DNA from 3 places in the Streptomyces ambofaciens ATCC 23877 genome. Region 3 is predicted to be linked to each of the others. Evidence: riboswitches for the same ligand, from Rfam matches in the RefSeq annotation. Region 3 holds a riboswitch; each other region holds the start of a gene.
What was found. A riboswitch is a leader RNA that binds a small molecule or an ion and turns the genes downstream of it on or off. The one in region 3 is predicted to bind cyclic di-AMP.

Region 1: another riboswitch for cyclic di-AMP. It lies ahead of SAM23877_RS14830 (LysM peptidoglycan-binding domain-containing protein); the one in region 3 lies ahead of SAM23877_RS06055 (C40 family peptidase).
Region 2: another riboswitch for cyclic di-AMP. It lies ahead of SAM23877_RS30485 (M23 family metallopeptidase); the one in region 3 lies ahead of SAM23877_RS06055 (C40 family peptidase).

The regions. Positions count from the first base shown of each region.
Region 1 covers NZ_CP012382.1:3,343,559-3,345,750, forward strand. Annotated here, with positions in the region: gene eno (phosphopyruvate hydratase) at 1-243, opposite strand, end outside; gene SAM23877_RS14830 (LysM peptidoglycan-binding domain-containing protein) at 525-1,253, opposite strand; cyclic di-AMP (ydaO/yuaA leader) riboswitch at 1,257-1,423, opposite strand; gene SAM23877_RS14835 (transglycosylase family protein) at 1,606-2,192, opposite strand, start outside.
Region 2 covers NZ_CP012382.1:6,924,980-6,927,171, reverse strand. Annotated here, with positions in the region: gene SAM23877_RS30485 (M23 family metallopeptidase) at 1-833, opposite strand, end outside; cyclic di-AMP (ydaO/yuaA leader) riboswitch at 836-995, opposite strand; gene SAM23877_RS30480 (tyrosine-protein phosphatase) at 1,420-2,192, shown strand, end outside.
Region 3 covers NZ_CP012382.1:1,353,807-1,355,998, forward strand. Annotated here, with positions in the region: gene SAM23877_RS06045 (ATP-dependent Clp protease proteolytic subunit) at 1-455, shown strand, start outside; gene SAM23877_RS06050 (hypothetical protein) at 462-770, shown strand; cyclic di-AMP (ydaO/yuaA leader) riboswitch at 1,062-1,284, shown strand; gene SAM23877_RS06055 (C40 family peptidase) at 1,288-1,761, shown strand; gene SAM23877_RS06060 (ATP-binding protein) at 1,987-2,192, opposite strand, start outside.

The sequences.
Region 1 (2,192 bases), 2.0 Mb from region 3:
GCCGACCAGCTCCGGGCCGATCTGCTCGATGACGGCCAGGACGGCCTTCTCGACGCCCTTGCCCAGGTAACGGCCCGGGTCGCCGTCACGGAGTTCGATGGCCTCGAAGGCGCCGGTGGAGGCGCCGGAGGGAACGGCGGCACGACCCGTGCTGCCGTCGTCGAGGCCGACCTCGACCTCGACCGTGGGGTTGCCTCGGGAGTCCAGGATTTCCCGGGCTACGACGACGTCGATGGACGGCACGAGCATCTCCTTCTTCAATGTGACGCTTCGGTGTGACGCGCGGGTCCACAGGACCGCAGCGGCTCTGCGGGACCGAGCCTAACCGGCTCCGGGCGATCGGCCAGCCGATCGCCCACCCGCTGGACAGAACCGAGAGTAAATTGTTTCCGAACGGAACAAAGACGTTTCCGGAAACACCCGCGGTTCCGGGGAGGAAGCGCGGGCGGGCCCGGGGCGTGAAAAACCCGTCCCGGCGCGTACGGGGGAACACGCGCCGGGACGGGAGCAGGCGGGGCCGCCGCTTACTTCAGGTGCAGCTGCTGGCCCGGGTAGATCAGGTCGGCCTCGTCGACGATGTCGTCGTTGAGCTTGAACAGCTTGGCCCAGCCGCCCTTGACGTCGTGCTCCTGGGCGATCGAGCTGAGGGTGTCACCCTTGACGACCTTGTACTCGCCGTCGCCCTTCTCGACCTTCTCGCCGGTCGGGGTGGTGACGGTCTTCTTCTCGGCCGGCTTCTCGGCGGCCGGGCGCTCCTCGGAGCGGGAGGCCTTCTGCTCGGCGGAGCGGTCGGCGGTGGAGCCGCTGCTCTGGCTCTGCGAGCCCTCGGAGCTGGCGGAGCCGCTGTCCTGGCTCTCGCCGGAGCCGCCACCGGTGTACGCGGCACCCGAAAGGCCGGTGCCGCAGACCGGCCAGGCACCCTTGCCCTGGCCCGCGAGCACCTTCTCGGCGATCTCGATCTGCTGCGCCTTGCTCGCCTGGTCGGCGGTCGAGGCGTACTGCGTACCGCCGTAGCCGGCCCAGGTGGAGGCGGAGAACTGCAGACCGCCGTAGTAGCCGTTGCCCGTGTTGATGGACCAGTTGCCGCCGGACTCGCACTGGGCGACGGCGTCCCACTCGGAGGCGGTGGCGGCGGAGGCGTTGCCGGCCGCCATCAGCGGGGCGGCGACGGCGGCACCGGTGACACCGGCGACGGCGATGACACGGGTGGCCTTGGACGGGCGACGGTGCTTGCCCTTGCCGGAAAACAGCATGGTTGATCCCCTCACCGACGCCTGCGAGGTGAGCTGTCGGGTTCGGGCCGGTTGAGTTGCCCGGCCGGGTTCCTCACGGAACTCGGCTCCACCCCTAGCCGCTCCGGCTCAACTGCCCGGTGCGGCACTTACCTTGGGTCCCCCGCTCCTGCCTTCGGCGCTTGACGCGACGACTGTTCCCGGACGGCCGCTGGCAGGATTCGGCGTTGCGGCAGCCGGGGCCCGCGATGGCGAGCGGTCACGACCGTAGACACGCGCTCCGCGGATTTTCAAAGACGATCACGGCTTCTGAGACCTATATCTCACGTGATCCAAAACGGACATACGTCCCGAACCATGACGCGAACTGCCCCTACTTTTCGCCTGATTCGCCCACGACCGTGAGCGTCTGACCGGGCAGGATGTGGTCCGGGTCGGTGCCGACGACCTCCTTGTTGCCGACGTACAGCGAGCGCCACCCGCCGTCGACCTCAAGGGAGTCGGCGATGCCCCAGAGGCTGTCGCCGGAACGGACGGTGTACGAGCCGTCCACGAGCCCTCGCGCCTCGTCCTCACCGCGCGAGGCGTGCCGCCCCGACGCGTCGGACCCGCGGCCCTCCGCCACCCCTTCCTCGGCCCGGTCGCCGCGGTGCTTGCCCACACCGGATCCCGCGGTGTCGGTGAGGGACGAAGAGCCCTCACTCTGCCCCGCCTTGTCCGTTTCGTCGCCCTTGGTGGTGGCCGTGGACGGCCTGTCGGACTCCTGCGGGTCGACGGTCGCCGATGGGCCGTTTCCGGCCGTCGTGTCGGACTTGGCCGATTCGTCCGCGTCGGCCGACGGGGAGTCAGGCGTCGCCGAGCGCGTGGCCGAAGGCGACCCCCCGGAGGTCCGCCCCGACGCCTCGGCCGAACCGGAGGATCCGGCCGACCCGGTGCCGGAGCTCCCGGGCGTCTCGGACG
Region 2 (2,192 bases), 5.6 Mb from region 3:
CCGACCTGCTGACCCGCCGTCACGGACTGGCCCGCGGAGACGGAGAGCGAGGAGAGGTGGGCGTACTGGGCGTAGTGGCCGTCGGCGAGCTGGATGACGACCTGGTTGCCGTAGGCGCCGCCCCAGCCCGCGGAGACGACGGTGCCCGCGCCGACGGCCTTGAGGGAGGTGCCGGTCGGGACGACGAAGTCCGTACCGGTGTGGTAGCCGCTGGACCACATGCTGCCCGTCTGGTGGTACGGGGTGCCCAGGGTGCCGCTCGGGACGGGCGAGGCGAAGCCGCTGCCGGTGCCGGCGGACTGGGCGCTCGTGTTCGAGGAGTCGGCGGAGCTCTTCGCGGCGTCCGAGGACTGCTCGGCCGACTCGGCCTTCGCGGGGGCGGGCTTCTCGGCCGCGGCGGGCTTCTCGGCCGCCGGCTTCTCCGACGCGGCGGAGGAGGACGGGGCCGAGGACTTGGCGGCCTGTCCGGCGACGGCGAGCTTCAGACCGGGGTGGATCAGCGACGGGTCCGAACCGACGACCTCGCGGTTGTCGGCGTAGAGCTTCTTCCAGCCGCCGTCGACGTCCTGCTCGTCGGCGATCTTCGAGAGGTAGTCACCGCTCTTGACGGTGTACGTCCGCGAGTCCCCGTTCTTCTCCGCACCGGCGGCCTTCTTCGCCGACGTCGCGACGGACTGCACGGAGTGCTCGGAAACGGACTGCGCGGGAGCGGCGTGGGCCCCGGCGGCGCCCATCAGCGGGAGCGCGAGCGCGGCGCCGCCGGTTCCGGCGACGGCGATGGTGCGGGTCAGGCGCATGGCCCTGGTACGGCGGTGCTTACCCTTCGCGGGCATGGCGAATTCCTCTCCGGCGCCTGCGAGGTGAGCTGTCGGGTGCGAGCTGGAGATGCCCGGCCGCGTCGGGACGCGGCTTAACCCCAAGCCGTTCCGGGAACCGGAACAGGCAGTCTTACCTGTGGGTCCCCCGCTCCTGCCGTGTACGGGTGGTCGATGAGTGCGGGCTCCGGTCGGCGGCAGGATTAGGCGTTCCGTCCGGATCGGTGGTGAACGTAAGCGACCAGGACGCGCAGCGACAAGCGTGGGGTTCCCTCGGCCGGTGTTCCGATTGATCCTTTATGGGAATCACCGGTCACCCTCCGTCGATTCGCGGGGCACCGGTTCGGGCAAACGTCCTTGAAAACCGGCGGAATTACGTGAACATGACGGGCAACGCACCGTCACGGATATGACGCTGCTCACGCGCCGTCCCTCCAGCCCCTTTTATTTCAGAGCGAGTTGGGACTAAGGCACCAATACGGACAGAAGGCCCAGATGGTCCACTGTCGGACGTCCCGGCACCCGGAGGCGCAGGCCCGTGCCGTATCTTCGAGTGGAGCCCGGCGGCGAGCAGCGCCGACGGGGCGGAGTGGGAGGAGCCCCCGTGACGCAGCAGGTCCCGTCGACCGAACCCGAGCTGGCCGGTGTGCGCAACTTCCGTGACGTGGGCGGCCTGCCGACCGTGGACGGACGGCGGGTACGACAGGGAGTGCTGTTCCGCAGCGGTCACCTGGCGCACGCCACCGGAGGGGACGCCGCGTTCCTGGCCTCGCTGGGCCTGCACACGATCTTCGACTTCCGCAACGCGGCCGACCAGAAGCTCGAGGGCCCGGACGTCGAGCTGCCGGGCGTGCGCAATGTGAACCTGCCGCTGAGCGACCCGGCCGACGGTGCCGAGTTCTGGAAGATGGTCCGCGACGGCGACCTGGACCAGCTGCGCGAGATCCTGGCCGGCGACAAGGGTGCCGAGCGGATGATCGGCTCCTACCGCCTGATCATCAAGGAGCGCACGGCGGAGCACTCGCGGGTGCTGCACGCGCTCGCCGAGGACAGCGTCCCGGCGCTGATGCACTGCGCGGCCGGCAAGGACCGCGCGGGCCTGTCGATCGCGATCACCCTCCTCGCCCTGGGCGTCGAGCGGGACGCCATCGTCGAGGACTACCTGAAGTCGAACGCCACGCACCGCCGCTACAAGGTGCGTCGCAGCAGCACCGCCGCCTCCGCCTACTCCCCCGAGGTCATGGAGCTGCTCAGCCCCCTGTTCGACGCGCGCGCCGAGTACCTCGCGGCGGCCTTCGAGACCGTCGAGCAGACCTGGGGCGGAGTCGACGCCTACCTGGAGCAGGGCCTGGGGATCACTCCGCAGACCCGGGAGCG
Region 3 (2,192 bases):
CCCCGGACCGCGCCATCGCGCTGTACGTCAACTCACCCGGCGGCTCCTTCACCGCCATGACGGCGATCTACGACACGATGCGCCACGTCTCCTGCGACGTGGAGACGACGTGCCTGGGGCAGGCCGGCACGGCCGCCGCGGTGCTGCTGGCGGCGGGCACGCCGGGCAGGCGGGCCGTGTTGCCGGGCGCGCGCGTGATGCTCCGTCAACCCTCGCTCATCGAGACGGTGGAGGGGCGCACCGACGACCTCGCCGTGCGGGCCGACGAGTCGACCCGCATCCGCACCCGCCTCGAGGAACTTCTCGTACGACACACCGGCCGCACCCCCGAGCAGGTGACCGCGGACATCGAGCGGGAGACGATCCTTGACGCCCGACAGGCCCTGGACCACGGCCTGGTGGATCACATCGTGCCCGGCCGCGGGGCGACGCCCGCCACGCCCGGCGCCAGGTGAGCCGCCATGCTGCCGCCGGAACTGCCTCCGCTGCCCGCCCTCACCCGCGCCGAGGCCGAGCTGATCGACCGTTACCTCGAGGTCGTCGATCTCCTCGGGCGCATCAACCCGGCCCGGGACGGCGACACCTACCGCGGCCTGCGGGCCGCCCAGGCGCTGGTCGGCAAGGCGACCGCCCTGCGCGACGCGCTGGCCCTGATGCACCGCAGGGGTGAGACGGAACTGCACGCGGCCACCCTGGCCCGGGCGCTGCGTGTCCTGGACGGTGAACGGCGGACGGCGCGCGTCAGCCTGCCGCCGTCTGTGGACAGTTGAGCCACCCGGCTCGAAACGCACCAAACGGCTTACCCCCTTTCGGCGTAGGAACACCAGAAATGTCCGACCGTCCGCGGTTGCGCAACACGCCTGCCCAAGCGGCGGAACGAGCCACTCCGCCGCTGGTCCCGGCGTCGCCACCGCGGCCGGGCACGACTCGAACGCATAGCCGTCCACCCGAACGGGTGAGTGGTGAGTAACAACACAAAAGCCACGTTCCATTGGGATTTCCGCGCGGGGCGAGACAAGATCCGTGACTGACGACAAGCCCCCGCCGCAGCGGCGGGGCGGTCCGAGCGGACGCCGAATCCTGCCGCCGCCCGGACGACCGGTCGACAGGAGTGGATCGGCAGGAGTGGAGGACCCGAGCACGACGGGTCGCCGGAACGACCGCCTGCGCGAGTCAGGCGCCGGACCGAGCAGCCCTTGGGGTGAAGCCGCATCCGTGCGGCCGGGCATCTTCGCCAGCCCGAATCCGACAGGTCATCCTTCACAGGCGGCTGACGAAGGGTTGCGCATGTCTGCGCTCAATCGTGTCCCGTCGCTGATGGCCCGTGCCGGTACGGCCTCGGCTCTCACCCTCGCCGCCGTGGGCGGTTCCGTGGTGGTCCCCGGCGTCGCCTCCGAGGCCGCCGCGGCGAGCCACGCGACGAAGGCTCTCAAGATCGCGGCCTCCAAGAAAGGTGCGCCCTACAAATATGGCGCCGTCGGACCAGGCAGGTTCGACTGCTCCGGCCTGACGCTGTACTCGTTCAAGAAGGCCGGCAAGAAGCTTCCGCGCACCGCGGCCCAGCAGTACAACAAGACCCGGCACATCTCCTCCAAGAGCCGCAAGGCCGGGGATCTGGTCTTCTTCCACTCGGGCCGCAGCGTCTACCACGTCGGCATCTACGCCGGGAAGAACAAGATCTGGCACGCTCCGAAGACCGGGGACGTGGTGCGCCTGCAGAAGATCTGGACCGGCAGCGTCTGGTACGGCCGGGTCAAGTAGCCCGCCCGAGGGGGTGACGGCGCCTGTTCCGCCGTCACCCCCTCGGGTCGCGTGGCCCCGGCGTCGCGCGCACCGCCGCCCGGCGCGGGAGGAACCGCGCCACGGCGCACCGGGGGCGACGGTGCGCCACAGCCGACGGCGTGCCGGACGCAGGGCGCCAGCCGCAGCGCGCGCCGGGCCAGGGCGCAGCGCGCCGGCCGCAGCGCGCCGGTCGCCGACGGCACCTCACCGCGAAGGCTTCTGCTCTCCCGCCGCCCCTCCCACGGCCGTGGCCGGTTCGGCGACCGCCGGACGGCCGGGCGGCGTCCAGGGCAGTTCGATGGAGACGGTCTTGCCGCCCTCGCGCGTGGGCCGCACCCTCAGCCTGCCCCCGCACTCCGCCGTGAGCCAGCGGATGATCACCATGCCTCGGCCGTTGTCCTGCTGGACCG